Regions from separate parts of the Kribbella sp. CA-245084 genome, predicted to be linked through region 3. Evidence: riboswitches for the same ligand, from Rfam matches in the RefSeq annotation. Region 3 holds a riboswitch; each other region holds the start of a gene.

Region 1 (7,463 bases), 530 kb from region 3:
CCGCTGGGAGGCGAGCGTCAGCTTCTCCTCCTCACCCTGCAGCTGGGCGTGCTGCGTGGTCAGGTCGTCGATCTGGCCCTGCAGCCCGGACTTGCGGGTCAGAGCCTCCCGGGCCAGGTCCTCACGGCCCATCGAGAGCGCCTTCTGGGCCTGCTCCTGCAGCTTCGCCGACTGGGACTGCAGCTGGGAGGCCTGCAACTCCACCCGCTTGCGACTGGTGGCCACGTCGGCCACGCCCCGCCGTACCTTCTGGAGCAGCTCGAGCTGCTTCTGATACGAGTAGTCAAGGGTTTCGCGAGGATCCTCGGCCTTGTCCAGGGCGGAGTTCGCCTTGGCCTTGAAGATCGTCGACATCCGCTTGAAGATGCTCATCGATATCCGTACCCCTTCTGTGCCGGACTGACGACCCGGCGTGCGTGTCATCCACCCTATGTCCCTATGGGTCACCACACCATCAGGACCGGCCCCGATAAAGTGGTAAGGAGGTCCGGGGACCACCCCGAGTCGCGACCTGCCCTGCGAATGAGGTTCTGACCCCGTGTTCCGTCGTTCCAAGTCTGAAACAGATACCACCGTACCCGCCGAGCCCCAGGGCAAGGCGGGAGGCAAGGGTCGCCCGACCCCGAGCCGCCGCGACGCCGAGGCGGCGCGCAAGGCGGCGTTCAAAAAGCCACGCAACCGCAAAGAGGCCTCGGCGATCCGCCGGGAGAAGGTGCGGACCGAGCGGGGCAAGATGCAGTCGGCCATGCAGACCGGCGACGACCGGTACCTGCCCGCTGCCGACAAGGGCCCGGTGCGCCGCTTCGCCCGGGACTACGTCGACGCCCGGTACTCCGTGATGGAGTTCGCGCTGCCGATCCTGCTGGTGGTGTCGCTGGTCGGCGTGGTGTTCTCGCCGCAGTTCCCGTGGCTGGCCGGGATGGTCAACCTGCTGTTCCTGGCGATGATCCTGCTGATCGCGGCGGACTGGTTCCTGCTGACGGCCGGCCTGAAGAAGTCGGTCGGGGTGAAGTTCCCGAAGGAGTCGACCAAGGGCCTCGGGTTCTACGCCGTTCGCCGGACCATGCAGATGCGTCGCTGGCGGCTGCCGAAGCCGATGGTGAAACGCGGCGAGAAGCCGTCCTGACCTGACTGTAGGGTCAGGCGTATGGACTTTCGCTTTCTCGGCAACAGCGGTTTGAAGGTCAGCGAGATCTCGTACGGGAACTGGCTCACGCACGGGTCGCAGGTGGAGAACGAGCAGGCGAAGGCCTGCGTGCGGGCGGCGCTGGACGCCGGCATCACGACGTTCGACACCGCGGACACCTACGCCAACACGGCGGCCGAGTCGGTGCTCGGCGAGGCGCTGGCCGGTGAGCGACGCGAGTCGCTGGAGATCTTCACCAAGGTGTACTGGCCGACCGGCCCGAAGGGCCCGAACGACACCGGCCTGTCCCGCAAGCACATCCACGAGTCGATCAACGGCTCGCTGAAGCGGCTCGGCACGGAGTACGTCGACCTCTACCAGGCGCACCGGTACGACACCGAGACGCCGCTGGAGGAGACGATGGAGGCGTTCGCCGACGTCGTCCGGCAGGGCAAGGCGCTGTACATCGGTGTCTCGGAGTGGACCGCGGAGCAGCTGCAGGAGGGCCACCGGCTGGCCCGCGAGCTGCGGATCCCGTTCGTCTCCAACCAGCCGCAGTACAGCATGCTCTGGCGGGTGATCGAGGCCGAGGTGGTCCCGGCCTCGGAGGAGCTCGGCATCGGCCAGGTGGTGTTCTCGCCGATCGCACAGGGTGTGCTCACCGGCAAGTACCTGCCCGGTCAGCAGCCGCCGGAGGGCTCCCGGGCCACCGACGAGAAGGGCGGCGCGACGTTCATCAAGCGCTTCCTGACCGACGACGTGCTGACCCGGGTCCAGGAGCTGAAGCCGATCGCGGCCGAGGTCGACCTGTCCCTGTCCCAGCTGGCGGTCGCCTGGGTGCTGCAGAACCCGAACGTCTCCTCCGCGATCGTCGGCGCCTCCCGGCCCGAGCAGGTCACCGAGAACGTGAAGGCATCCGGCGTGAAGCTGGACGACGGTCTGCTCAAGCGGATCGACGAGGTACTCGGCGGCATCGTCGAGCGTGACCCGGCCAAGACCGCGCAGAACTCGCCGCAAGCGCGGGTGGCGTGATGAGCTGGAACTGGCGGTTCGAGACCGCTTCCGGCGCCCTGGTCGACCCGGGTGAGGTCGGCGGGGCGGAGTTCTCGGCCCAGGGTGACGCGGAGAGCTGGCTGGGCGAGGTCTGGCGCGATCTGGCCGACCGCGGCGTCAGCCAGGTCTACCTGCTCGAGGACAACCGTGAGGTCTACGGGCCGATGAGTCTGTCGTCGGCCGAATAGTCACAGAGTAGAGTTCCGGTCGAACCACACGTCTGCGTCACAGGGAAGCCGGTCGAAGTCCGGCGCTGACCCGCAACCGTAGGCCACCCGTCTCCAACTGGAGCCGGGTGGCGAGCCGGACCACTGTGACGCAGGCAGACAGGCTCACCTACCCGCCGTGGTCCGCGGGTGGAGCCCCTACCCTGCCGGTGCAGGCGGGATCTCCTCCACCGGGCTGCGGCCCGAACGAGGACACGAGAATGACTGCACATCGGACCGTACGACTGGTCTTCAGCCTGCTGGCGGGTCTCCTGCTGGCTGGGACTGTCGCAACCGTTACAACAAGCGCAGCCCAGGCCGAGGACGGCTACCGGTTCTGGGGCTACTACCAGTGGACCAACGGCACCTGGGCCTTCTCCCAGAAGGGCGCGGACGCCTACGTCCCGGCGGACGGCGGCGTCGAGGGCTGGCGGTTCGCCGTCGGCGGCGCGAAGCCGCGGGTGCCGCGCGCAGCGGGCGACTTCGACGCGATCTGCGGCAAGACCCCGGCGGAGACCGGCAAGAAGCGGGTGGCGCTGGTCGTCGACCCCGGTACGCCGGAGGACGCGGTCACCGGTGACACGCCGGCCCAGCCGACCGGCACCTGTGTGGTCACGGATCCGAAGTCGAACGGCGCGCAGGTCCTGGCCGCCGTCGCGCCGGTCCGGATCGAGAAGGGCCTCACCTGCGGCGTCGCCGGCTACCCGTCCAAGGGCTGCGGCGACCAGGTGAAGAGCATCAACGTCCCAGCTACCGACGCCCCTGTCACGCTGCAGGTCGGCCCGGCAGTGGGATCGACTGCCGTCCAGCCGACACCGGCCGCGTCCTCGAAGGACGACAGCGGAGCGCCCTGGACCGGCATCATCATCGCGGCAATCGTCGTGGTCCTTCTGGGCGGAGGCGGGTTCGTTCTCAACCGCCGTCGTACTGCGGCTAAGTAGTCGTGCGCGCCGTCCACCACCTCACACTCCCCCGGGCGCTCCACCCGGGGGCCTGGTGGTTGTGGGCGCTCTGTATGGCTGTGGCGGCCAGCAGGACCCGCAACCCGGTCCTGCTGGCCCTGATCCTCGCGGTCACCGGATTCGTCGTGGCAGCGCGCCGGAGCGATGCGCCGTGGGCACACAGCTTCACTGCGTTCCTGAAGCTCGGTCTGGTGGTCATCGGCGTCCGCGTGGTGCTGCAGGCGCTCTTGTCGACCCGCTCGCAGGGGAACACCGTGCTGTTCACGCTGCCGCAGATCCCTTTGCCTGCCTGGGCTGCGGGCGTCAAGCTCGGCGGAGAGGTGACGGCAGAGGCTCTGGTGACCGCCCTGTACGACGGTGCGCAACTGGCCGTCATGCTGTGCTGCATAGGTGCTGCTAACGCACTGGCCAGTCCACGGCGCCTGCTGAAGTCGTTGCCCGGAGCGCTCTACGAGATGGGCGTGGCCTGTGTAGTCGCACTGACCTTCGCACCTCAACTGGTGACCGACGGTCGCCGCATCCGCGCCGCACGCCGTTTGCGCGGCCGCACCCGCGCCTCCTTCCGTACGACGGCCATGCCCGTGTTGGAAGGCGCCCTGGACCGGTCGGTGGAGCTCGCTGCCGCGATGGACTCCCGCGGCTACGGCCGTACGGCGCATGCCCCGCGCGCTCAGCGTCGGCTCACAGCGCTGAGCGTGCTACTCGGACTGCTGGGCATCCTGCTCGGCGTCTACGCGCTGCTGACCGACTCCATGTCGTTCCCGCTCGCCGCGGGCGCACTGGCCGTCGGCGTACTGCTCGCGGTCGGAGCGATGGCCATCGGACGTCAGCGGGTGGCCAGGACGAGGTACCGGCCCGATCCGTGGGCTTTGCCTGAGTGGCTGGTCGTGGCGGCCGGTGCGGTGGCTGCGGGTGCGATGGTGACCGCCGCAGCACGTGGTGTGCACGGGCTGTTGCTGGACGGTCCGTTGGTCGTACCACCGGTTCCCCTGCTGCCGGTTGTCGGTGTACTGATCGGACTGGTGCCTGCGCTGGCCGCACCGCCGTTGAAGAAGGCGGTCGCATGATCGAGTTCGACCGCGTATCTGTGAGGTACCACGGGGCCAGTGAGCCGGCGCTCCGCGACGTGAGTCTCATCGTGCCGGAGGGCGAGCTGGCGCTGGTGATCGGGCGGACCGGGTCCGGCAAGTCCACGTTGCTGCGGGCAATCAACGGACTGGTGCCGCACTTCACCGGCGGCACGCTGTCCGGTCGGGTGCTCGTCGACGGACGGGACACCCGGGAGTACCGGCCGCGGGACCTCGCGGACGTGGTGGGGATGGTCGGTCAGGACCCGATGGCGGGGTTCGTCACCGACACGGTCGAAGACGAGCTGGCTTACAGCATGGAGTCGCTGGGCATGGCTCCGGACGTGATGCGGCGACGCGTCGAGGAGACGCTCGACCTGCTGGGGCTGGCCGACGTACGGGACCGTGCACTGACGTCGTTGTCGGGTGGCCAGCGGCAGCGGACCGCTATCGGAGCAGCGCTGACGTCGCATCCGGCGGTACTCGTGCTGGATGAGCCGACGTCTGCACTCGACCCACAGGCAGCCGAAGAGGTGCTGGCTGCGCTGCAGCGGCTGGTGCACGACCTGGGCGTCACAGTGGTGCTGGCTGAGCATCGGCTCGAGCGTGTGATCCAGTACGCCGACCGCGTGATCGAAGTACCGGGTGGTGCGGCTGCTGTGTCGACAGGGCTGCCCGGTGAGCGCATGGTCACCGCACCGGTCGCGCCGCCTGTAGTCGAGCTGGGACGGTTGGCCGGTTGGTCGCCACTCCCCCTGTCCGTGCGGGACGCTCGGCGGGCTGCCGTCGCGCTACGGCGCCAGCTGGACAGTGCTGCACCGGTGCGGTCGGCTGCTGCGCTAGGTGCTGAGCTGGCTCGGTGTAGTGATCTGGTCGTTGGCTACGGCAACGTGATGGCGCTGCGTGGCGTGTCGCTCAGTGTGAAGGCCGGTGAGGTCGTCGCGCTGATGGGCCGCAACGGCGCGGGCAAGTCGACGCTGCTCAATGCGCTCGTCGGCATCCTGCCGGCTCGGTCGGGCACTGCAGTCGCGGCCGGGACTGACCCGCACCAGATGAAGCCCGCGCAACTGGTGAAGGCGGTCGGACTGGTCCCACAAGAGCCTGCAGACCTCCTCTATGCCGCGACGGTCGCCGACGAGTGTTCTGCCGCGGACTCCGACTTCAAGGTGCCCGCGGGTAGTTGCCGGGCGCTCCTCGAGCGGCTGGCACCAGATGTGGCTTTGGACCAGCATCCGCGGGACCTGTCCGAGGGACAGCGGCTCTGCCTGGCGCTGGCCGTCGTACTGTGCGGCGCTCCGCCGTTGTTGTTGCTGGACGAGCCGACACGCGGGCTGGACTACGGCGCCAAGCGCCGCCTGGTGGCGATTCTGCGCGAGCTGGCCGCGGCCGGGCATGCGGTCGTGTTGTCGACGCATGACGTCGAGATGGTCGCTGAGGTCGCCACTCGGGTGATGGTGCTCGCCGAGGGCGAGTTGGTCAGCGACGGCGAGACGGCAGAGGTGATTGCCGGGTCGCCGGCGTTCGCGCCACAGGTGGCGAAGATCCTTGCTCCGTTGCCGTTCCTGACCGTCGGAGAGGTCGCCGAAGCATTGGACCGGGCGTCGTGAGGCTGATCCGGCTCAAGCCGCGGAGTACGGCGACGTTGCTGGTCGCGTCGCTCGTTGGCGTACTCGCGTTCGCATGGCCGCTGTTCTTCCGGACATCGCAGACGGGTGCATCCGCGATCGGTCACACGACCGACGCCCCGTGGTTGTTCGTGTTGCTGCTGCCGTTGCTGGTGGCCGTCGTACTCGCGGAGCTGTCCGAGTCCGGGATCGACGCGAAGGTGATCTCGCTGGTCGGCATGCTCGCGGCGGTCGGTGCGGCCTTGCGGGCGTTGGGTCCGGGTACGGCGGGGCTCGAGCCCGGGTTCTTCGTGCTGGTGCTGGCGGGGCGGGCCTTCGGCGCCGGGTTCGGGTTCGTGCTCGGGGCGGTGTCGCTGCTGGGCGGGGCGTTGATCAGCGGCGGGGTCGGGCCGTGGATGCCGTTCCAGATGTTCGCGTGCGCGTGGGTGGGGTGTCTGGCGGGGCTGTTGCCGCGGGTCGGCGGGCGGTTGGAGTTGCTGCTGCTGGCGGCGTACTCGATGGTGTCGGGGGTGCTGTACGGCGTGATGATGAACCTGTGGTTCTGGCCGTACGCGACGTTCGGCAGCGACTTCTCATTCGTGCCCGGTGACGAGCTGGCGGCGAACCTGCACCGGTACTTGCTGTTCGTGGTGGCGACCTCGTTGGGCTGGGACATCCCGCGCGGCATCCTGTCCGCCGTACTCGTCCTGCTGCTGGGGCGGCCCATCCTGAACGCGTTCCGCCGTACGGCGCGGAAGGCGGCCTTCGAGGCGCCTGTGGTTTTCGAGCGGAGGACCGATGCCTGACCGAACGCTGATCCTCGGCGGAGCCCGATCCGGCAAGTCCATCGCCGCCGAACGCCTGCTGTCCTTGGAGTCTGACGTCCTGTACGTCGCCACCGGCGGGGACGACTCCGGCAACTCAGAGTGGGCCGCTCGCGTCGCCAAGCATCAGTCCCGCCGCCCGGCGTCCTGGGGTCTGGCCGAGACGATCGACCTGGTCCCACTCCTGGCCACTCCCGGCCCGCCCGTCCTGATCGACTGCCTGACTCTCTGGCTCTCCCGGACCATGGACGCGGCCGACGTCTGGACCAACCTGCACCGCGCCGACGCCGTCGAACAACAGATCGCGGAACTGGCCGACGCCTGGTCCGCCACTCCCCGGCGAGTGGTTGCCGTCAGCAACGACGTCGGCTCCGGCATAGTCCCCGCCGACCCCGGCACCCGCCTCTTCCGAGACCTGATGGGCCGCCTCAACACCACCATCTCCCTCGCCTCCGACCAGGTCCTCTGGACCATCGCCGGCCGAACAATCCCCCTCACATGACGCCGCCACCCCAAGACCCACCCCCGGCCGCACCAGACGACCCCCGGCCGGCCTCGAGCGGGTGGCTTGATGGTGGGCGCCTCGCGTTCGGGACGCTCACGGTGCTTCCGGCGGGGGTT
Region 2 (7,463 bases), 2.8 Mb from region 3:
CCTGGATCGCGTAGAACGGGTGTCCGGCGGTTACGAGCAACGGGTCGATCGAGTGCTTGACGTCGACCTCGACCATCGGGCCGTCCTGGTCGTACACGAAGGTCTTCGTCACCTCGCGATACCGGCCACTCGCGCCGAGGACCAGGTCACCGACGGCGATGTCACTGATCGGCTGTGCACCCGCGGCGGTGTAGACGAGGGTCTCGGGACCGAAGCACTGGTTCACAGCTACGGCGGTGTCGTTGGCTATTTTGAGGAAGGGGACGACGCCCTGGGACTCGCCGTTGGTGCCGCGGATTTTGGCGCCGATGCCGCGGACCGGGGTCCAGTCGTTGCCGAGGCCGCCGGAGTACTTCGCGAGGAGAGCGTTGTTGCGGATGCCGCTGAAGATGCCGGCCAGGTCGTCCTCGACCGTGGTCAGGAAGCAGGACGAGAGCTGCGGCCGGGTGGTGCCGGAGTTGAACAGCGTCGGCGTCGACGACATGAACCGGAACGAGCTGAGCAGTTCGTAGAACTGGATCGCCCGCGCCTCCCGGTCGTCCTCGCGCAGCGCCATCCCCATCGCGACCCGGAGGAAGAACGCCTGCGGCAGCTCGTATCGAACCTTGTCGAGGTGCAGGAGATACCGGTCGTACAGCGTCTGCAGGCTGAGGAACGTGAAGTCCAGATCGGCCTCGGGCCTGATCGCGGCGGCGAGCCGCTCGAGGTCGAATGTGCCGAGCTCGGGGTCGAGCTGGCCGGCCTCGATCCCGGTCCGGATGTACTGCGGGAAATAGGTCGCGTAGGCCTCGGCCATCTCGGCCTGGCTGGCCTGCCGCGGCTCGCCGTGGACACGCCCCAGCGCCTCGCGCCGGATCTGGTCCAGCAGCAACCGGGACGCGGCAAAGCTGTACTGCGGCTCGGTCTCGACGAAGCCGCGCGCGGCCATCACCAGCGCTAGCTCGACCTCGTGCTGCGCGATGCCGTCGTAGCAGGCGCCGAGCGTCTCGTTGAGGATCAGCTCGGGGTCGACCGCGTCGAGCCCGGCTGCCGCCTCCGCGACGATCACTCGCAGCCGGTCGACGTCGAGTGGGGACCGGGTGCCGTCGGCCGCGCGGACGGTCAGCGCCGGCTTCTCGGTCACGCCGGCCGCATCGGCAGGCGTGCGAGCCTTGGTCCGCTCCTCGCGGTACAGCACGTAGGCGCGGGCGACCTGGTGCTCGCCGGCGCGCATCAGCGCCAGCTCGACCTGGTCCTGGATGTCTTCGACCTGGACGCTGCGGCGCGCGTCGCCGCGGCTGGTGAGGGCTCCGACGACCCGGCCGGTCAGGTCGGTCACCAGGTCGCGGACCCGGTGGGTGGCGCCGGCGTCGGCGCCCTCGACCGCGAGGAAAGCCTTCGTGACGGCGACGGAGATCTTGGTGGCGTCGAACGGCGTACTGCTGCCGTCGCGACGGATGACGGTGAGCTCGATCGGCTGGTCTGCCGCGATCCCCGAGAACGGGGACGGGGATGCAGCCGTTGAGGAAGCAAGGGTCACAGGTGTGCTCTCCACAAGAGTTCGGAAGCCTGGAACCACGCGAGCAGGCGCACGACGGGACCGGCAGCACCGGCCGGGAACACTGCCGTCACGCCCTGCGACCCACCCGCGAGGTCTCGGACCGCATGCACCGGCGGTGCATGCGCCGGTGGCAGGTATCCGGACTTGCGGACGCCTCTCGACAGCACGTCCGCTCACCGTTGCGGGGCAGCTCCGGACTCGCACCGGATTCCCCTGTTGCCTCGGACTGGCCCACATCTTGTGGTGCCGACCACTCCGAACCACCAGCAGTAGTGATGCTAGGCCGAGAGATCTACATCTTGTGGTAGCGCCACGCCGCGTGTCGCACATCTTGTGGTCGCCGATCTCACGCCGCGACCGCGTAGAGGTCCTGGAGCGTCATGATCTCCGAGCCGTGGTGGATCAGCTCGCGATTCAGCCGCAGCACGACATGGCCGAACGGCTCGCCGGCATCCAGCTCGTTGGCCTGGCTCAACCCGACCGTCATCACCTGGTCCTCGTCCAGTGCAGCGATCGCGTCGCGCCACGCCTCGACCCAGTAGGTCAGCCAGGCGACCGCGTCGCGCGCGTTGCCGTGCAGGTTGATGTCGGCGCGCCCTTGCTGACTCGCGCCGAACGTCCACTCCCACCGCTCGAAGAAGGTCTCGGTCAGATGGGCGATCAACCAGGCGATCGTGCGGGGACCGCGATGGTCCGGCTCATCGGGCCACTGTGCGACCCATTCGCCGGATCCGAGTGATCGGAAGTGACCGGCGTAGTGCCGCCGGACGACGGTCAGCGCCTCGCTGCTCGGTCGCCAGAAGTACTGCTCGTCGGTCAACTGCGCGAGTCGGCCGGACAGCACCATCCAGCTGAAGCCGAGCTGGCCGCGCACCATGGCCATCGCCGATGGCTTGTGCAGGATGTCCCAGTCGAACGCCTCCGACATCACTTCTCCCCTGTACGATCGAACATATGTTCGAATTCTTGCTCGCCGGGGAGACGAAAGTCAATTCACTGGTGTGTCGGTTCTGGCCTCGATGGAACGGGTCTGCTAGGTGCCTCGATCCGGGTGTCCGCGGCCGGGCTGGCGAAGCGGCGTTCGAGCAGCGTGAAGGCGTCGATCAGCTCGGGCGCCTCGTAGACGCGATTGCGCCGGCCGTCGGTGACCTCGCGCAGGATGCGCGCCTCGACCAGCCGGGCGAGCCCTTGGTTGGCGGCCTGCTGCGAGCGGTCGATGAGCTGCGCCGCGGCGGCGAGTGTGAGGACCGGCGCGGCGGGCAGCGCGTCGATGAGCAGTTCGGTCGCGGAGCCCGCCCGGACCGGCGCCGCACGTTCCCGCCAGGCGGCCTTGAGGTCGACGGCGGTCTGCTCGAAGCGCGCGGCTTCGGCGGTCGCGTGTGTGCAGGCCATCGCGAACATCCGCAGCCACGGGTTCGCGGCAGCGCGGGCCTTCGGGGTCGTCGCGCGTCCGACGTACCGGAAGGCGGTCAGGGCGTCGACGTACTCCGTTGCGTGCGTCGCGAGCGAGAGCGATACCGGCGGCACGGTCCGCGTGACCAGGCCTTCGGCGCGCAGGATCAGGTGGATCAGCGCGCGCCCGGTCCGGCCGTTGCCATCGGCGAACGGGTGGATGGTCTCGAACTGCGCGTGCGCTATCGCGGCCTTCGCAAGGACGGGCAGCCGCGACTCGCGGACGAACGTGATCAGGTCCTCGAGCAGCTCGGGGATCAGCTGCGCCGGCGGCGGGACGTAGTACGCCTCGGCGGGGGAGCGGCCGCCGATCCAGTTCTGCAGGTAGCGGATCTCGCCCGCGTACTCCGAGTGCGGCGACTGCGCCATCAGCAGGCGATGCGCCTCGAGCAGATGCTCGACCTCGAGCTTGTCGCCGGCCTGCACGGACTCGGTCACCCAGGTCATCGCGTCGACCGCGCCGAGCACCTCCTCGGCCGTCACGTCCCGCGTTCGCTCCCGCAGTACGTCGGCCTTCAGCAGCCGTCGCGCTCCGACGACGAGCCCCTCGATGTGCGACGACCCGACGGCCTCGGCCCGCAGCAGCAGTCGAGCCAGCGCCTCGCTGTTCGTCAGCACGGCCGCGGTGGCGTCGAGCCGCGCCAGATCGCCCGCGGCGTCCTCGAGCACCGCGAGTACGTCGTCGCTCAGGTCGAACTCACGCCCGACCAGCGGATCGGGGAAGTACAGCTCGTACGACCCGCCGAGCCGCTCCGCCCGGGTGAACCCGTCGGGGTGTCCGGGCCACCGATGTAACTCCACCCGTGCCATACCCTTATTCAACCTTATCCACAAACCTTGAACAAGACTTGTGGATGTGAGCGCACCAGCCTGTGGACCCAGCTGTGGACCTGGCTGTGGGCAGACTGCTGGCTGTGACTCTCGACGCGCAGACCCTGGAGATGGTGGCCGCCAACGAAGCCGACTGGGACGCCCGGGCGCCGCTGCACGCGGCGAGCGACTTCTACGACCGGCCCGCGGAGTTCTGGTTCGCCGACTACGAGTGGGAGGATCTCGGGCCGCTCGAGGGTCGCGACGTACTGCACCTGCAGTGTCATCTGGGCACCGAGACGATCGCGTTCGCGCGCCGGGGCGCTCGGACCAGCGGGCTCGATCTGTCGAGCGAGTCGTTGGAGGCCGCGCGACGGATCGCTGACGAGGCGGGCGTCGAGGTCGACTACGTGCACGCGAACGTCTACGACGCCGTCGATGCGGTCCAGGGCAAGCAGTTCGACATCGTCTACACCGGCAAGGGCGCGCTCTGCTACCTCCCTGACCTGAAGGAGTGGGCCGAGGTCGTCCGCGACCTCCTCAAGCCTGGTGGCGCTCTCTACATCGTCGAGTTCCACCCGCTGCTGAACTCACTCCGCGAGGTCTCACTCCCCGGCGAGTCCGACGAGTTGGTCCTCCGTGCCGACTATCTCGAAGGCCGCGGCCCGATCGCCCACGACTCCACCGTCACCTACACCGGCGACGAGGTCCCGGGCCGCCAGACCAGCTACGAATGGCGCCACGGCCTCGGCGAAATCACCACCACCCTCGCCACCGCCGGCTTCCACCTCACCAGCTTGCGCGAGTCCGAAGTACTCCCTTGGCCCCGCTGGTCGACCATGCAACAGACCCCGGAAGGCTGGTGGCGCCTCCCGGACGACGCCCCACGCATCCCGCTCCTGTTCGCCCTGAAGGCGACCAAGCCATGAGCCGCAACGAGCGCGAGCAAGATCTCATCGCCTACTACTCCAACGAGATCGGAGCGCGGACCGACCGCGCTCTGCCCGAGCCGCGGGTCGCCCGTCGCGATGCCTTCCTCACCCGGCTGCGCGACGAGGGCCGGCACAGTGTCGTCGAGCTGGGTTGCGGCCCCGGGCGGGACGGCGAGGCGATCGCTGGGGCTGGTTTCGCGTACACCGGGGTCGACCTCTCGCCGGCGAGCGTTGAGGCCTGTCGGTCGCTCGGGCTGGATGCCCGGGTGGCGTCGGTGCTCGAGTTGCCGTTCGAGGACGGGACGTTCGACGCGGGATGGACGATGAGCACCTTGCTGCACGTCGCCGACGAGGATCTGGACCAGGCACTCGGTGAGATCGTTCGGGTGCTGCGGCCGGGCGCGCCGTTGGCGGTCGGGCTGTGGGGGAGTGCGAGCGGCGGCGAGAACGTGTGGGACGACGGAAAGGGCTATGGGCCCGGGCGGTTCTTCAGCATTCGCACCGACGACGGACTCCGTGCAGTGCTCGAGCGGTACGGCGTGCTGACGGAGTGGGCGACCTGGGACGACGAGAGCGCCCTGCACTACCAATGGGCCGTGGTCAGCGCTTCTTAGTGCCGCGGAAGGCTACGTAGATCAGGGCGACGCCGAAGGCGGCGACGATCGGGCCGACTGTTGCCCAGACGGTGTTGCCGGTCATGGAGCTGCCCTTGACGTAGCCGAGGCCTTGCAGGGTCCAGACGCCGCCGATCGCGATGAGCAGTGCGGCGATGGCAATGGCGACGATCTTTCCCATGGGGCGAGGTTATCCGAGGAGCGCGTCGCAAAGGGTCACGAGTTGGCGGCGGAGTGGGCGGGCGCGATCGGCGAAGGATCGCTGGGCTGCTGTGTACTCGGCTTTGCCCTCGGGCGTCTCGATGCGGACCGGCGCGTAGCCGAGCGGGGCCAGGTCGTACGGCGACGCCTGCATGTCGAGCGTGCGGATGTCGCGGGCGAGCTCGAAGCAGTCCAGCAGCAAGGGGCTTGGCGTGAAGGGCATGAGCTTGGATGCCCACTTGTAGAGGTCCATGTTGGCGTGCAGACAGCCGCCTTGCTCCAACGCCGGCTGAGACTCGCGCGTCGGCTGCAACACATTGAGCGGTCGCGCCGACTTCGTGAAGAAGCGGAACGCGTCGAAGTGCGAGCAGGCGACCTTGTGCGACTCGACGACCTGATCGGTGCCCTCGGCCCCTAACCGCAGCGGCCACTTCTCATGCCGTACGTCGGATGTCTGGTAGACCATCGCCCACTCGTGCAGGCCGAAACAGCCGAACTGCGGTTGCCGATCCAGCGTCGACGCCAGCAGCCGCCGGATCCACGTGATGGTGTCCGCACGGCGCGTGATCTCCGCAGGGTCGAGCGAGGCCGTCCCGTCGATGACGACGTAGCCGCGACGGTCGGCGTACTCCGATGCGTCGAGCAACCGCACGCCAGGGCCGGGATGCCAGACGCGGAGCTGATTCGGGCGGGTGGAGTAATAGGTGAAGAGGAAATCCTCGACCGGGTGCGCCTCACGACGCTCGCGGCGCTCGAGATGGCCCGCCACCAACCCGTCGACACGAGCCCAGTGGTCCATCGCGTACGACGACCACTCGGCTAAGGGGAGCGTGGTGGTCATAGGTCCAGGGAGAAGGCGTACAGGTCGACGCCCGGGATGGGGGCCCAGTCGCGTTCAGGGAGACGGGTGAAGCCCAGGCGCTCGTAGATGCGGTGGGCTCCGGTCATATAGGTGGCACTGCTCAAGACCACCCGGCGGAGGCCCAGTTCGCGCGACCGTTCTATACAGCGCTCGGTCAGCGCCGTGCCGATGCCTTGCCCGCGGGCTCTTCCGGCGACGCCGAGCATGCGGAACTCGCCCTCGTCGTCGCGGCCGATCTCCCGGTAGACAGAGCCGACCGGGCAATAGGTCACCGTGCCGAGCAGGCCCTCGCCGTCCACCGCGACCCACAGCTCGGCCTTGGCGGCGCGGTCGGCGGCGGCGCGGAGCGTCATCGCGTACTGGCCGCGGACGAATCCGTCGTGCGAGTACGCCTGCACGGTCAACTCACCGACAGCGTCGTACTCAGACGGCAGCGCAAGGCGAATAGTCACCAGCTAACTGTCTCATCCGGACCCGACGGTAGGCTCGGCCCGTGCGTATCGCCAGATTCTCTGTGGATGACGAGCCGAAGTACGGCGTGGTCGAGACCGACGACCCCGAAGGACTCGTCGGGACGGTCAACGTTCTCGACTCGGACCCGCTCTACCGCCCGGTGCAGTTCACCGGCGAGCGGTTGCAGCTCGCCGACGTCCGGCTGCTCGCGCCGGTCATTCCGCGCAGCAAGGTGGTCTGCGTCGGCCGCAACTACGCGGCGCATGCCCAGGAGCTCGGCAACGACGTGCCCGAGCAGCCGCTGATCTTCCTGAAGCCGAACACGAGCGTGATCGGCCCGCGGGACGGCATCGTCTACCCGGAGCAGACCAGTGACCTGAATTTCGAGGGTGAGCTGGCGATCGTGATCGGCCGGATCTGCCGGGACCTGCCCAGGGAGCGGGCCAACGAGGTGATCTTCGGCTACACGGTCGCCAACGACGTGACCGCGCGCGACCTGCAGAAGACCGACGGGCAGTGGGCCCGGGCCAAGGGGTACGACACGTTCTGCCCGCTCGGTCCGTGGATCAGCACCGAGCTCGACGCGTCCGACCTGCGGG
Region 3 (7,463 bases):
ACACCAACTGGATGGAGTCGCTCCGCTGCGCAGCCGCCGGGACATTGACGGCTCCCCCCACAACCGCAGCGACAGCAACCACTGCGAGAACAGTTCGAATCGGCCTCGGGATCGAGCTGGCAGCTTCCATGGTGGCCCCCTTAGGACACCAACTGAGATGCGCCGAAACCCCCCGAAGTTATCCCCCGAAGACGGTCAAACGCTTGTCTCCAGGACGAAGGAGCGGACCAACTCGGCGTACCGGGCAGGCTCTTCGAAGTGGGGGAAGTGGCCGGAGTGCGTGAAGGTGGCGACGCGGGGGTTTGGGGCGTTGTGGCGGTAGGCTTGGACCGAGGTGGGGTCGGTAGCCAGGTCGTTGATGCCCTCGATGAGGAGGGTTGGCTGGGTGATGTCGGCGAGGCGGGCGAGCTTCGACGAGTAGAGCTCCGGGAGGGTGGTCAGGTGGCTGTTGCCGTAGGCCCACATCTCGTCGGAGAAGCCGGCCTCTTCGCCCAGGCGGATGAAGTCGGGGCGGCGGGACGGTTCGTGGAAGGACAGGTCCTGGAAGCGGTCGCCGAGGGCGAACGCGAGCTCGTAGGTCTTGTCGTCCGCGGTCAACCGGCGCGGGAGTGCGGCTAGGGCACGGCACCTGGCCGCACGCTCGGTATCACCTAGCTCGTCGAAGAGGCGAGCGAAGATCGGCAGCCGGTGGCGGTCGTTGGCGTCGAAGTCCCAGCAGGGGCAGTCGAAGATGACCGCGCTCACGGCCGCGGGGTGCCGGATCGCGTACTCGACGGCGTAGTTGCCGCCGGCCGAGTGCCCGAGGATCGCCCAGCGCTCGATCCCGAGGTCCGCACGCAGTTCCTCGAAATCTGCCAGGAGTACGTCGAGGTTGACCGGCTCGCCGGGCGGCAACGGGCCGGACCGGAGGACGCCGCGCTGGTCCGGCGCGATCAGCCGCAGGTCCTCGGCGAGGAGATCGGCCTGGCACCGCTGGTAGTGGTAGCCGCCACCGTGCCCGTGGATGAACAGCAGCGGCGGCGCGTCGACCTCGCCGTACGAGGCGACGAACAGCTTCACCGCAGGCGCTTTGCCAGGGCTGTGGCGGCGGTGTCGTCTTTTACTTCGCGGATGCCGACGATCGGGGTGACGGTGACGAAGCCGGCTGCAAGGAGGGCCTCGTCGGAGTCGGGGAGCGGGTTGGCGAGTGGGGGTTCGAGTTCGATCATCGGCTCGCCGGTCGGGGCGGTCGCGCCGACGATGCGGGAGCGCTTGATCGGGGCCAGGGAGGCGTGCCGTACACCGGACAGCTGGTCGAGCGGGCGGTCGGGGACGTTGATGGTCAGCACCGTCCCGGCCGGCTCGTCGACGATCCAGCCGAGGGCCTCGCCAGCGATCGTCGCGGCGGTCGGCCAGTGTCCCGGGTCCTCGGAGTCGATGCTCACGGCAACCGCCGACGTACCCTGCCCGGCCGCCGTCAGCGCCGCGGCCACCGTCCCGGAGTGGAAGATCGGTACGCCGATGTTGTGCCCGCGATTGATCCCGGACAGCACCAGGTCCGGAGCCCGCCCGAACGCCCCGACGTTGGCCAGCGTCACCGCGAGCGCCGGCGTCCCCTCGATCCCGGTGAACGTGACGCCGTTCTCGACGTCGGACTCGGTCCGGATCGGCCGTCCGACCATCCCGGCCCGTGCGGAGCCGACACCGCTCTCGTCGAGCAACGGCGCGACCACGACCACGTCGTACCCGAGCTCGGCGATCGCCGGCGCGAGCGCCCGGATCCCCGGTGCGAGATAGCCGTCGTCGTTGGTGATCAGGACTCGTAGCTGCTCAGCGGGCATGCCTCCACCCAATCAGCCGCGATCCTCGATGTCACCCTCCGTCTCAAGTACTGCGCTCCGCAGCGTCTCCAGCGCCTCGGCCGACGGCTCCGCCCACAGCCCGCGCTGAGCCGCCTCCAGCAGGCGTTCCGCGATGCCGTGCCGCGCCCACGGGTTCGACTTGCGGAAGAACTCCGCCATCTCCGGGTCCTTGACGTACTCCGTTGTCAGCGTCTCGTACATCCAGTCGTCGACGACGCCCGCGGTCGCGTCGTACCCGAAGAGGTAGTCGACGGTCGCCGCCATCTCGAACGCGCCCTTGTACCCGTGCCGCCGCATCGCGGACATCCACCGCGGGTTCACCACCCGGGCCCGGAAGACCCGCTTCGCTTCTTCCTCGAGCGTCCGGGTCTTCACCTGCGCGGGTACGGCGGAGTCGCCGACGTACGCCTTCGGGTTGGAGCCGGTGAGGTGGCGGACCATCGCGATCATGCCGCCGTGATACTGGAAGTAGTCGTCGGAGTCCATGATGTCGTGCTCACGGGTGTCCGCGTTCTTCGCCGCGACCTGGATCCGGGCGTACGCGCGTTCCATCGAACCGCGAGCCTCCGCGCCGTCGAGGTCCTTGCCGTACGCGTACCCGCCCCAGACGGCGTACACCTCGGCCAGCTCGGCATCGGTGCGCCAGTTGCGCGCGTCGACGAGCGGCAGCAGCCCGGCGCCGTACGAGCCGGGCTTGGAGCCGAAGACGCGGGCGGTCGACTGCCTAACTTCGTTGCCCGCAGCAACGTCCGCGTCGACATGGGCCTTGAGGAAGTTGTCCTCGGGCGACTCGTCGAGGGCGGCGACGGTACGCACGGCCTCGTCGAGCAGCGTGACCACATGCGGGAACGCGTCCCGGAAGAAGCCGGAGATCCGGATCGTCACATCGATCCGCGGCCGGCCGAGCTCCTCCAGCCCGACCACCTCGAAGCTCGTCACCCGCCGTGACGCCTCGTCCCACACCGGGCGGCACCCGAGCAGCCACAGCACCTCGGCAAGGTCATCACCCTGCGTACGCATCGCCGACGTACCCCAGATCGTCAACCCGACCGACCGCGGATACTCCCCCGTCTCGGCCTGGTGCCTCGCGAGCAGCGAGTCAGCGAGCGCGACGCCGACGTCCCAAGCGTTCCGGCTCGGGATCGCCTTCGGATCGACGGCGTAGAAGTTGCGTCCCGTCGGCAGGACGTTGACGAGCCCACGAGTCGGCGACCCCGACGGACCTGCCTCCACGAACCGCCCGTCGAGCGCCCGCAGCACGTTCGCCACCTCATCACCTGTGCGTGCAAGGCGCGGCACAACCTCCTCAGCGGCGAACGTCAACGACTGCGCCACGTCTGCAGAGTCCCGGGCCAGCACCTCGGCAACCACGACCGGGACCTTCGTCGGATCCCAGCTCATCGTCTCCATCCCGACCACAAGCTTCCGCGCCACCGCCTCGAGCAGGTCGACACCGTCGGCGCCGCTCACCGCCGGCAGGTCGGCAAGCGTCGCCAGATCGGCGAGGTCAGCGGCCGCACCCGGGTTGGCCAGCAGCTCGGCTTCATCCACCCCGAAGGCCGATCCCAGCGCGGTCCGCAGCCCCGGGATCGAGTACGAACCACCCCACAACTGCCGCGCCCGCAGGATCGCGAGCACCAAGTTCACCCGCGCCTCACCCGCAGGTGCCCCGCCAAGGATGTGCAGCCCGTCCCGGATCTGCACGTCCTTGATCTCGCACAGATATCCGTCGAGATGCAGCACGAACTCGTCGAAGTCGTCGTCCTGAGGACGCTCGTCAGTGTGCAGATCGTGGTGCAGCTGCGCCGCCTGGATCAACGTCCAGATCTGCGCGCGCAGCGTCGGCACCTTCTCCGGATCCAGCGCGGACACGGTCGCGTACTCGTCCAGCAAGTACTCCAGCTTCGCCATGTCGCCGTACGTCTCGGCCCGCGCCATCGGCGGCACCAGGTGGTCGACGACCGTCGCGTGCGCCCGCCGCTTCGCCTGCGTGCCCTCCCCCGGGTCGTTGACGATGAACGGATAGACCATCGGCAAGTTCCCGAGCACCGCGTCCGGCGCGCTGTCGGCCGCCATCCCGATTCCCTTGCCCGGCAGCCATTCCAGCGTCCCGTGCTTCCCCAGATGTACGACGGCCTGCGCGCCGAATCCGCCCTCATCCCGCGACGCCTCCAGCCAGCGGTACGCCGCCAGGTAATGGTGCGACGGTGCCATGTCGGGATCGTGGTAGATCGCGACCGGGTTCTCGCCGAAGCCCCGTGGCGGCTGGATCATCAGCACGACATTCCCGAACCGCAAGGCGGCCAGCGCGATCGCCGGCTCGTCGCCCGAGGTGTCGACGTACAACTCGCCGGGCGCCTCGCCCCAGGCGTCGATCATTGCCGCCTGCAACGACTCGGGAGTGCGACCGAACCAGGTGGCGTAGGTGGACAGCGGGACCTTGGCGACAGCGTTGGCCAGCTGCTCGTCGGTCAGCCAGTCGACGTCGTGCCCGCCGGTCGCGATCAAGCGATGAATCAGCCCGTCGGCCCCGTCCGCGCCCTGCAACTCACTGAGGTCGAGCCCGCCCAGGTCGTACCCGGCCGCTTCCAGCTGACCGAGCAGGACAACAGCCGACGCAGGCGTATCCAGACCGACCGCGTTCCCGATCCGCGCATGCTTCGTCGGGTACGACGACAACACCAGCGCGATCCGCTTCTCCGCCGCCGGCACGTGCCGCAGCCGGGCATGCGCCACCGCGATCCCGGCCAGCCGCGCACACCGCTCGACGTCCGGCACGTAGCGCGCCAGCCCGTCGGCGTCGTACGACTTGAACGAGAACGGGATTGTGATCAGCCGCCCGTCGAACTCCGGGATCGCCACCTGCGTCGCCGCATCCAGCGGACTGATCGCAGCGTCACTCTCCACCCACTGCTCGCGAGTCGACGTCAGCGCGAGCCCTTGGATCAACGGGATGTCGAGCGACGCCAGCGCGCCGGCGTCCCACGCATCGTCCGCACCACCTGCACTGGCGTTCGCCGCCACCGCCCCGCCCGCCGCGAGCAGCGTCGTCACGAGTACGTCGCACTTACGCAGCAGCTCGAACAGCCCGACGTTCTCGGCCGGGTCGAGCCCGCGCAGCGTGCCGCAGTACACCGGAAGAGGTTGAGCTCCCGCCTCGACGACTGCCTCTGCGAGCGCGTCGACGAACGCTGTGTTGCCCGAGATCTCGTGCGCGCGGTAGTACACGATCCCGACGACGGGTCGCTCGTCCTCGACGTACGTACCCCGTAGTCCGTACGCCGGGAGTGCGCGCGGCGGCTCGAACTCGTCGCCGGTCAGCAGCAGCGTGTCCCGCAGGAAGCCGGCCAGGTTGCGGAGGTTGTCCGCGCCACCCTCGCGCAGGTACGCGAGCGCCTCTGTGACCGCACCGGCGGGCACGGTCGACAACGACATCAGCTCGGCGTCGGGCGCTGCCTCACCGCTGACCACGACAGCCGGCTTGCCGGACGCGAGGACCGCGTCGAGCCCCTCTTCCCACGCCCGGCGACCGCCGAGGAGCCGGACGACGACGATCTCGGCGGTGTCGAGCAGCGGTCCGAGCTCGGCGAGCTCGAGGCGGGCAGGGTTCGCGACCTTCCAGCCGGCGTCCGCCTCGGCGGCCGCGAGCAGGTCGGTGTCGGCGGTGGAGAGCAAAAGGAGCACGAAGGCGTTCCTTCCCCGGGGTATCCACGCCCCGAACGGAGGTACGACGGCGGCAGTTCCTGACTCCCCTTACGGGTCACAGTGGCGGGACCGCCCCGGACTCACACCGGGTTCCTGCTGATGCCGTCGATGACGATCGTGACTCTAGCTGACAGTCGCGGCGTACCGGGTGTGGAGTTCCTCCCACGCCAGGCACCGGTCCCGCCGCAGCGAGACCAACGTTTGATGCTTGACCGGGCCAGGGGGCGGTGTTAGCACGGAAGGAAGGGCTTGGACCCGCTGGCGCCCTCCTGCAGCGCACCCGTTGCTTCAGCGCAAGTCGCTCGACTTCGACTGAAGGAGATACCAGTGCGCATCACACTCCCGGCATTCTCGGCCGTCGTGGCTGCCGGACTCGCCGCCTCGGTCATCGCAGTTCCGCCGGCCACCGCGACCCAGCCCGCTGATCCCGCTGTCGTCATCACCTGGAACGCGATCGCGGCCCGGACCATTCTGACCGAGAACGCCACCCCAGTTCCCGTGTCCACGCTCTATTTCGGCTTCGTCTCGATCGCCGTGTACGACGCCGTGGTGACGATCGAGGGTCGTTACCAGCCGTACCTGCGGCAGCCTCGGGCTCGCGGCCGAGCGTCGACCGAGGCCGCAGCGGCGACGGCGGCGTACCGCGTGCTGAACTACTACTTCCCCACCTCGGCCCAGAACCTCGCCGCCGACTATGCAGCGTCGCTGGGCAGCATCCCCGACAGCAGGGCGAAGGATCGCGGGCAGGCCGTTGGCGAGGCCGCAGCGTCATCGCTGATCGCAGCACGAGCAAATGACGGGCGCGGTGCCAACATCACCCTCGACGTCACACCGGCACCGGGCGTGTGGCGCCCGACCCCGGACGCGTTCGCGCCGATGCTCGCTCCCTGGCTGGGATTCGTCCGGCCACTCGCCCTCAGATCTCCCAAGCAGGTCCGGCTCAGCGGTCCCGACCCGATCACCTCGAAGGCCTACGCCCGCGACTTCGCCGAGGTGAAGGCAATGGGCGCCAAGGACGGGACGTCCCGGACCGCAGCCCAGACCGAGACCGCCCTGTTCTGGAACGGGCCGGCGTCGGGGCAGTACAACGCGGCACTTCGCGAGCGCGTGTCCCGGAGTGGGATGGACATCGTCCGGACCGCACGGGCATTCGCTCTGCTCGGCACCAGTGAGGCCGACGCATTGATCGCCTGCTGGCGGGCGAAGTATGACTACGCGTTCTGGCGGCCGATTACCGCGATCCGGTTGGCGGACACCGACGGTAACCGCGCAACCGCACCTGATCCCGCCTGGACACCATTGGTCGCCACGCCGCCGTATCCCGAGTACACCAGCGGGCATGCCTGCCTCACCGGGGCCTCGACGGAGATCTTCAGCCGTCTCTTCGGTGCCCGTTCGATCGACCTGAACGTCTCTTCTCCGGTGACCTCGACGACCCGGCACTATGCCACAGCCACCGCGTTGGACACCGAGACGAAGAACGCCCGCATCTGGCTCGGGCTGCATTTCCGGCACGCAATGAACGACGGTAACCAGCTCGGGCACCGGGTCGCCACGTGGACCGCGAGCCACGAGTTCCTGCCTCGGTCCTGATTCAGCGGTGCATCCCGTAGTGGGCCGCCAGGAGGTCGGTGCCCCAGTCGTTGCGGAGGTCGCGCCAGACGGAGTGGATGTGGTTGGCGTTGTCCTGGGTGTTGTCGTACTCGGCCAGGAAGCTCGGGCCGGCGATCGAGTAGTAGTGCCGGTGCCCGATCCCCGGCTCGGTCTCCCCGGCCCACGCGAACGTCAGCTGCTCGATGCCGTGCTCGGTGATGTCCTGCCAGGTCTGCAGGCCGATCGGGCCGGCCGCGCGTCCGACGTACTGGCCGATGAGGAGGCTGAGGATCTGGCGCTGGTCCTCGTTCATGTCGCCGTACG
Region 4 (7,463 bases), 1.3 Mb from region 3:
TCCGGCGCGGTCTACCGCTACTTCGCCGGCAAGGACGAGGTGGTCGTCGCGATCGTGGAGGACAACATCCGGCAGATCGGCGCGATGATGCGCGCCGTCACGGAGGAACGTGCCGACGGATCCTTCGGCGCCGCACTCGCCGCGGCGGTCGAGACCATCCAGGCCAAGCACCGGGAGAACGGGCTCGCCGGTATCGGCGTACAGGCCTGGACCGAGGCGCTGCGTGATCCCCGGATCGGGGCGGCGTTCAACGAGGTGCTTACCGGGCTCCGGTCCGAGCTGGCCGAAGTCGTCGCTCACTACCAGCGGACGAACACGTTGCCGGCCGGCCCGTCCGCGGAGTCACTGGCGTCCGTGACGATCGCCATTCTGGTCGGCTACATCCAGCAGCTCGCGCTCCTCGGACCCGACGCTGTCGCCGACGTCCCGGAGGCGCTGCGGGCGCTGTGGCCACCTTCAGGCTGAGAGGACGCAGTCGCCGCAGAGGGCGCCGGCGTGGTTGGGAGCGGCTCGGTAGATGAGGCAGCAACTGCGGCGGCGGAAGCCGTCGGTGGTGGTGTGGATGTCGTGCAGGGTTGGGTGTGCGAGGAGCTGCGCGGCCGTTCTGCCGGCTTGGTCTGCTAGCTGGGGTGCTGCGTTGCTGAGGGCAACGGATGCGCCATTGACGGCGGAGGCCACGTTGCCCCGGAGGATGTGGTCAGAGACTCCGAAACGCTGTGTGATCGTGGCCAGAGCTGGGACGGGGCCTTCGAAGAACTCGGTGGCCAGGTCGCGGGACTTGCTTGGCGGAGCGAGGGACAGAGGAAAGGCTCCGCCTAGGACTGGTTGCCAATGGACGCTGTTCAGGTCGAGGGGCGGGACGCCGTCGCCCAGGACCGCAGCGGCCAAAGCGGGTGAGACCAGGCGCGCGACCAGTCCGAGGTGGGTGATCGATGCCGCTACTCGGACCTCGACGGCTTCGGGCTCCTGACCGCCCGCGGCCGCTAGATAGGCGCGGGTCGTCATCACCCGGTCCTCGAGTACGGCGGGGTCGTCGAGCAGCTCCGACATGCTCCGCCACGGTGCGGCCGGCGCCGTACCCGAGGGGTGTTGTTCGTGTTCGAAGAACGGGCCGAGCATCATGCGTTCGCGACCGGCTCCGCCTGTTTGGTACTGGACTTGCGCGGCTGGAGCAGGCGCTCCGCGAGTGGACCGAAGATCAGGCCGATGGCGCCCCACAACAGCACCTGCGCGCCGACCGAGTAGAGGCGGAACGCGTACAGCCGGTCCGCGTCGAAGCCTGGGAAGACGATGGTGCCCTTGTCATCGGTCAGCGGCAGAGGTGTCTCGGTCGCGTGCCGCCCGAACTCCTCGACATTCGCCGCCAGCTGACCCACCGAGGGCAGCACGGCCATCAGTACGCCGATGATCGCGACGTACGCCGCGACCGCGAGGAGTGTCGCGTTCCAGTTGCCGAAGCGTGGTTGGAGACGCTTGCCGAGCAGGACCGCGCCGATCAGCAGCACGATCGAGCAGGCCACCATCGCGAGGTACAGATTGCCCCGGTCGTGGATCGTGTCCTCGTGCCCGATCGACGGCGGGTTGGCCGGGTACTTCAGGAACGGCACGAAGTACACCGCGACGAACCCGCCGAGCGCGACCAGCATCGCCAGGTTGCGCGGGCGCAGCTTGCCGACCCGGCCCAGGCAGATCGCGTAGGCGACCGCGAACAGCGCGCCCATCGCCACACCGAACAGCACGATGCCGACACCGGCTCCGAGATTCGCCTGCAACGTCCGGCTGAAGATCTCGTGACCCGCATGCTCGACCGGCAACCCGGCCGCGTGGTCCAGCTCGTGCTGCGCGGCGTCGCGACCGCTCTCGTAGTCGATAGCAGCTTGGATCTGGGGCTCGGCGAAGATCCGCGCGAAGACGAACGCGATCAGCCCGGCCACTGCGCCGGCGAGTGCGCCGCGCAGGATCAGTTTTCTTTCCATGTCAGTTGTCAGTCAGATCAGTGACAGGGGAAGCCGAGGAAGTGCCGCGCGTCGTGCACGAACTCGTGGATGTGCATGTCCTTGCCGAAGATCGAGTACGCACCCTGATCGACGCCGATGAAGTAGTAGAGCGCGAACGCGACGATCGCGGTGCCGACCAGCCACATCACAGCCCGCGAGACCGGTACGACGACCGGCGTGGAAACCGAGGTGGGAGCAGACAGATTGCTCACGAGTAGAGCCTCCTTCTAGGGGATCGTGCGTCCCTCATCCAATGGAGCGTCGTGACGGCGAAGTATCTGACTCACCGCTCGCACGAGGCGAACGGTTCACAGTGGCGCGACCGTGCCGAAATCTCATCGGCTTCCTTGCGCCGTCACTACGTTGCGAGAGTACGGACGCCGTCCGGGCACGTCAATTGCGGGTTGCTCACATCACTCCCGTCACACGGGTTGCCTGTGGAAAACCATTCCGGTCACTCGTGGTCGGGCCGTTAAGCTCGGAGGCCGGTGCACCCCGAGGAGGCCCCGTGTTCCAGCCGCTGCATGCTTCTGCCACCCGAGCTGTTGAGAAACTCCGCGATATCGGTGAACCACTACCCGACGACCTTGCCAGTCAGTTGGCCAAGCTGGCCGACGACACCCAGTCCTCCGCCGCAGTTGAGGACCTGCTCCGTCCGTTTGTCCTCGTCGACGTCTCCATCGACGAGCAAGGACTGCCGATCAGTACGCCGGGCGCCGCGCCGCCGCGCCTCGTCCAACACGGCTGGCGCAGCTTCCTGGTCCGGATCGACAACCCGCACCGGCTGGTCGGCGATCTCGCCGCACAGTCGAACCATGTGCTCAACACAGTCGACTACCACAGCCACGCCGCGCGAATCGCGATGGCGGACACGCTGACGATCGTTCCGAGGATCAAGAGCAGCTGGCTGGAGGTGAAGCTGGCCGGGCCGACCGACATCTCGGGCCTGGACGTCGAGTACAAGGTGATCAGCCTCTACAGCCGCGACGGCGGCAGCCAGAGCGGCGAGCTGGGGTTCGTCCTGGCCGTCGAGGAGGCCGAGCACAGCTACACCAGACCGCCGATGGCGAAGGCCTGGCGGCGGATGGGGGCCGAGAATCGCCCGTACCAGGCGTCGTACGAGTTCGACTGCCTGCCTGCGCGCGACATCCGGTTCGACATCCGCGAGCCCGACGGGAGCAGTTGCGTTGCGGCGCTCACCGTTCGCGACTCCCAACGGCGCTCCTACCCGTCGAAGGGGATGCGGCTCGCGCCCGACATGTTCTTCCACGAACACGTCTACCGCGCGACCGGCGAGGTCATCACGCTCCCCAGCGGTCAGTACGAGATCTCGGCCCGCCGCGGACCGGAGTACCGCGAGGTCCGCGTGGAGGTCGATCTCACGCCCGACGACGACGCGGTCACGATCGAGCTCGATCGCTGGGCCGATCCGGCCCGGCACGGCTACTACTCGGGCGATCCGCATATCCACGCCGGCGGCTGCTCGCACTACAGCGTGCCGTCCGAGGGAGTGAACCCGGAGACGATGATCCGGCACGTCCGCGGCGAGGGACTGTGGATGGGCAGCGTGCTCACCTGGGGACCGTGTTACTACCACCAGAAGCAGTTCTTCAGCGGCTCGTCGATCAGCCCGCGCGCCGAGCTCGAGTGGCCGGCGATGCAGCAGGCGCAGGGCATGAACTGGGATCCGCAGGACACCGACCACGACGGCCAGAGCCTGCTCCGGTACGACCTCGAGGTGTCGGGCTTCCCGTCGAGCCACTCCGGTCACGTGATCCTGCTCGGGCTGACCGACCAGGACTATCCCGGTACGAAGATCATCGAGGACTGGCCGTCGTACAACCTGCCGGTCATGCGCTGGGGTCACGCGCAGAACGCGATGGTCGGCTACGCGCACTGCGGACTCGGCCTCTCGGTCAGCACGAGTGAGCTGCCGAACTACGTGATTCCGGGCTTCCAGTCGATCGGCTCGAACGAGATCATCGTCGACGTACCGCTCGGTGCGGCCGACTTCCAGTGCGGCGCCGAGTTCGATCCCGCCTCGGAGCTGAACATCTGGTACCACCTGCTGAACGTCGGCTACCGCACGCTGATGCTCGGGGAGACCGACTACCCCTGCATCTACGACGACGGCCCGGGCGTCGGGCGCACCTACGTCCAACTGCCCGAGCCGCCACAAGGCCCGCAGGCGCTGGAATCGTGGCTCGGCGGACTGAAGGACAGGGCGTCGTACTTCGGCGACGGCCGCAGTCACGTCTACGACTTCGCGATCGACGGCGACACGAGCCGCGAGCAGACGGCGGACGCCGCGGGACCGGTCCGGGTCAGCGCGACGGTCGCGGCGTGGTTGCCCGAGGATCCGCCGGCGCTGCCGGCCGCGGGGCAACCGGCGTACAGCGCTCCGGTCGGCTGGCATCTCGAACGCTCGAGGATCGGCCGGACCCGCAACGTGCTGGTCGAGGTGCTCGTCAACGGCGTGCCGGTCGGGTCGCAGGAGCTGGTTGCTGACGGCAACGAGCAGGCGATCGAGTTCGACGTACCGCTGGAGCGTTCGTCCTGGGTGGCGCTGCGGATCCTGCGCAGCGTGCACACCCAGCCGATCTTCGTCGAGCTCGCGGGTCAGCCGATCCGCGCGTCCCGGCGGAGCGCGCAGTGGTTGCACGACTCGGTCGACGCGCTCTGGAAGGCGAAGTCCGGCTTCATCCGCGAGACCGAACGAGCCGAGGCACGCGAGGCGTACGACGCCGCGCAGGCCGCCTACGTGACCCGTCGCGACGAATCCGAGGTGGACTGATGTACGGCGAACCCGCCGGCTGCTGCGGCCCGGTCGACACCAAGGCGCCGATCTCCGTCACGATCAACCCGGAGGCCCGCGTGAACGTCGCCCGGACCGCGACCCGGGTGGAGCCGGTCGCTCCGGGTCATTGGCATCCGATTGATATGACGATCGTCAACGACGGCTACGTCACCGGGCAGCTCGTCATCGAGAGCGACCCGGTCCCTGGCGTCGAACTCGACCTGCCACCGCACGACCTCACCGGCGAACCACGCCAGGAGGGAGCGATCCGGGTCCGCTTCGACTCCCCCACCGTCGTGGACGTGACCCTCAACTTCCGGGCGCTAGGCGCGCTCGGCGGTCTCGCCAACCACAGTGCGATGCATCTGCTTCTCCGCAGTCAGTAGGTCTTGTAATAGATCAGTTCGCCGGACTCGCCGGCCGCCGCGCCTTCGCTGGGGATGAACAGCGTCACCACGAAGGCCGGCTGGCCGTTCGGAGCTTTCAAGTTCGTGATGGTGGGATTGGCGAACGCAGTACTGCCGCCGTTGGTCTGGATCGTCGTGCGGTCCGCGTTGCCGGTCTGGTAGTCGTAGACGAACGTGCGCCACGAGCCGAAGTCGCCCTTGGTGTACTGGCCCTCGATCAGCCCGAAGCGGTAGCCCTGGAACGTCGTGTTGTCGCGGTCCCCGATGTTGCCGTTGACACCCCAGTAGAGCAGTGCGTTGTCGAAGTTCGGCTGGGCGGACGTGGACCACGAGTTGAAGTTGGTGAGCGTGCCGCGCTGCTGCCGGTCGCGGTCGCAGTTCCACCAGTAGTGGCCGCCGATGTCGATCGTCGAGTGATCGATGTCGGGTGACAGCGTGACGCTGTAGATGTTCGGGGTGCCTTCTGCGCACGACGAGAGCCGGCGCGGTGCGTCGTACGCGCGGCTGACGTTGCCGGCCAGGAGATCCGCGCGATTGGCGAAGTACCGGAAGGCTAGATGGTTGTTGCCGCCGCCGGGCTGCTCCTGCTCCCACGCGAGCACGAACCCGCCGTTCGACGCCTGGACGATCGTCGGCTGCGACGCGGGGCCGGTGTTGCTCCCGGCAAGCTCTCGAACCCAGTGCCAGTTGAGCAGATCCGTCGACGTCGCGAGGTTGACCCGGAAGTGCCCGTCGCTCGCCATGTGGTGCGAGACCGCGAGGTAGCCACCGGTCGAGTCCTGGATGACCTTCACCGTGTCCATCACATGACCGGCGTCGTCCTTCACGCCGTACCTCTTGCCGGTGGCACCGGCGACGTTCTCGACGATGCCGCGAACCTGGGCGCGGGCCGGATCGGACGCGGCCGTGGTCGACGCCTCCGCTGGCACGACAGCTGCGGTCAACATCGTGGCAACCAGCAGTACAGGAAGAATTCTCAGCATGGGCGATGTCCCTCGTGATGGGATTGCTGTGGATCCGTCACCAGCGACATTACGCCTGCGCGGGCTTACTCTCGAAGCCCCTGCGATCTCCTGCCCACTCTCGAGGCGTCATGACTGAACTCCAGCAGCAATGCGAGCTCCTGCGCTCGCTCCATCGCCCGGGCAATCCCCTGCTCCTGCCGAACGCGTGGGACGCCGCTACCGCCCGAGCCGTCGTCGCAGCCGGCTATCCCGTGGTCGCGACCACCAGTTGGGGAGTCGCTGCCGCCCTCGGTTACGAGGACGACGAGGGCGCGCCGGGTGACGAGATGCTCGCCGCGGCCGGCCGGATCGTGCGCGCTGTCGACGTACCCGTATCGGTGGACGCCGAGGCCGGCTACCGGATGGAGCCGGCCGAACTTGTGGCCGCGCTGCACGCCGTAGGCGCTGCCGGCTGCAACCTCGAGGACTCCGACCACAGCACCGGCGGCATCCACGATACCGCCGTTCACGCGGAGTGGCTGGCCGCGATTCGTGCGTCCGCGGCCGCGATCGACTACCCGCTCGTCATCAACGCCCGGATCGACGTGTTCGTCCCGCCGTTCCTGGCCGGCGCCGGGATGGAAGCGTACAGAGAGCTGGTGCCGGCGGCGACCGACCGGGCGAAGGCCTACCTGGACGTGGGCGTCGACTGCGTCTATCCGATCGGCCCCTGGGAATCCGACGCGTTGGGCCAGTTCGTCTCGGACGTCCAGGGCCCGGTGAATGTCACGCACTGGCCAGAGCGTCAATCGTCGGCCGAGCTGGCAGAACTGGGCGTGGCCCGGGTGAGCTGGGCCATTTTCCTCTATGAGGACGCGATGGCCCGGTTCGCCGACGATCTCGGAACGATCCAGGGCTAGGCCGACTCGAGGGCGCTCATCGGCAGGTGGCCGAGCTGGTTGCGTGAGCTGATCTCGAGCTTCGCGTACACCTTCCGCAGGTGCCATTCGACCGTATGGCGGCTGATGTACAGCTCGGCGCCGATCTCCGGGTTGGACAGGCCGTCCCGCGCGAGCCGCGCGATCTGCGACTCCTGACGGGTGAGTACGCCGTGCGGCTCCTCTCCGCGTTTGCGGGCGGTCTCGCCCGAGGCGGACAGCTCTCGTCGCGCACGCTCTGCGAACGCCTCCGCCCCGATCCGGCTGAAGATGTCGTACGCCGTCCGCAGCTGCTCGCGGGCGTCGACCCGGCGTGCCTCGCGGCGCAGCCACTCGCCGTACGCGAGACGTGCCCGGGCGAGATAGACGATCACGCGGGT

What was found. A riboswitch is a leader RNA that binds a small molecule or an ion and turns the genes downstream of it on or off. The one in region 3 is predicted to bind cobalamin.
Region 1: it holds a riboswitch for cobalamin, as region 3 does, so the genes downstream of both, ACQPYH_RS15490 (SCO2322 family protein) here and cobN (cobaltochelatase subunit CobN) in region 3, are expected to answer to the same signal.
Region 2: it holds a riboswitch for cobalamin, as region 3 does, so the genes downstream of both, ACQPYH_RS30965 (ribonucleoside-diphosphate reductase subunit alpha) here and cobN (cobaltochelatase subunit CobN) in region 3, are expected to answer to the same signal.
Region 4: it holds a riboswitch for cobalamin, as region 3 does, so the genes downstream of both, ACQPYH_RS24190 (CbtB domain-containing protein) here and cobN (cobaltochelatase subunit CobN) in region 3, are expected to answer to the same signal.

Annotation. Positions count from the first base shown of each region.
Region 1 covers NZ_CP192053.1:3,205,893-3,213,355, reverse strand. The annotation lists gene ACQPYH_RS15510 (PspA/IM30 family protein) at 1-372, opposite strand, end outside; gene ACQPYH_RS15505 (DUF3043 domain-containing protein) at 539-1,126, shown strand; gene ACQPYH_RS15500 (aldo/keto reductase family protein) at 1,148-2,158, shown strand; gene ACQPYH_RS15495 (hypothetical protein) at 2,158-2,367, shown strand; cobalamin riboswitch at 2,367-2,501, shown strand; gene ACQPYH_RS15490 (SCO2322 family protein) at 2,607-3,326, shown strand; gene ACQPYH_RS15485 (energy-coupling factor transporter transmembrane protein EcfT) at 3,401-4,414, shown strand; gene ACQPYH_RS15480 (ABC transporter ATP-binding protein) at 4,411-6,021, shown strand; gene ACQPYH_RS15475 (ECF transporter S component) at 6,018-6,824, shown strand; gene ACQPYH_RS15470 (bifunctional adenosylcobinamide kinase/adenosylcobinamide-phosphate guanylyltransferase) at 6,817-7,344, shown strand.
Region 2 covers NZ_CP192053.1:6,499,129-6,506,591, reverse strand. The annotation lists gene ACQPYH_RS30965 (ribonucleoside-diphosphate reductase subunit alpha) at 1-1,519, opposite strand, end outside; cobalamin riboswitch at 1,653-1,820, opposite strand; gene ACQPYH_RS30960 (DinB family protein) at 1,887-2,468, opposite strand; gene ACQPYH_RS30955 (Fic family protein) at 2,534-3,802, opposite strand; gene ACQPYH_RS30950 (class I SAM-dependent methyltransferase) at 3,907-4,731, shown strand; gene ACQPYH_RS30945 (class I SAM-dependent methyltransferase) at 4,728-5,348, shown strand; gene ACQPYH_RS30940 (hypothetical protein) at 5,335-5,529, opposite strand; gene ACQPYH_RS30935 (3-methyladenine DNA glycosylase) at 5,539-6,390, opposite strand; gene ACQPYH_RS30930 (GNAT family N-acetyltransferase) at 6,387-6,863, opposite strand; gene ACQPYH_RS30925 (fumarylacetoacetate hydrolase family protein) at 6,905-7,463, shown strand, end outside.
Region 3 covers NZ_CP192053.1:3,733,189-3,740,651, reverse strand. The annotation lists gene ACQPYH_RS17940 (hypothetical protein) at 1-130, opposite strand, end outside; gene ACQPYH_RS17935 (alpha/beta fold hydrolase) at 196-1,059, opposite strand; gene surE (5'/3'-nucleotidase SurE) at 1,056-1,820, opposite strand; gene cobN (cobaltochelatase subunit CobN) at 1,833-5,525, opposite strand; cobalamin riboswitch at 5,559-5,682, opposite strand; gene ACQPYH_RS17920 (vanadium-dependent haloperoxidase) at 5,874-7,139, shown strand; gene ACQPYH_RS17915 (DUF3500 domain-containing protein) at 7,141-7,463, opposite strand, start outside.
Region 4 covers NZ_CP192053.1:5,036,573-5,044,035, forward strand. The annotation lists gene ACQPYH_RS24175 (TetR/AcrR family transcriptional regulator) at 1-465, shown strand, start outside; gene ACQPYH_RS24180 ((2Fe-2S)-binding protein) at 457-1,050, opposite strand; gene ACQPYH_RS24185 (CbtA family protein) at 1,119-1,976, opposite strand; gene ACQPYH_RS24190 (CbtB domain-containing protein) at 1,994-2,209, opposite strand; cobalamin riboswitch at 2,250-2,396, opposite strand; gene ACQPYH_RS24195 (CehA/McbA family metallohydrolase) at 2,506-4,791, shown strand; gene ACQPYH_RS24200 (hypothetical protein) at 4,791-5,180, shown strand; gene ACQPYH_RS24205 (hypothetical protein) at 5,174-6,184, opposite strand; gene ACQPYH_RS24210 (isocitrate lyase/PEP mutase family protein) at 6,295-7,065, shown strand; gene ACQPYH_RS24215 (AAA family ATPase) at 7,062-7,463, opposite strand, start outside.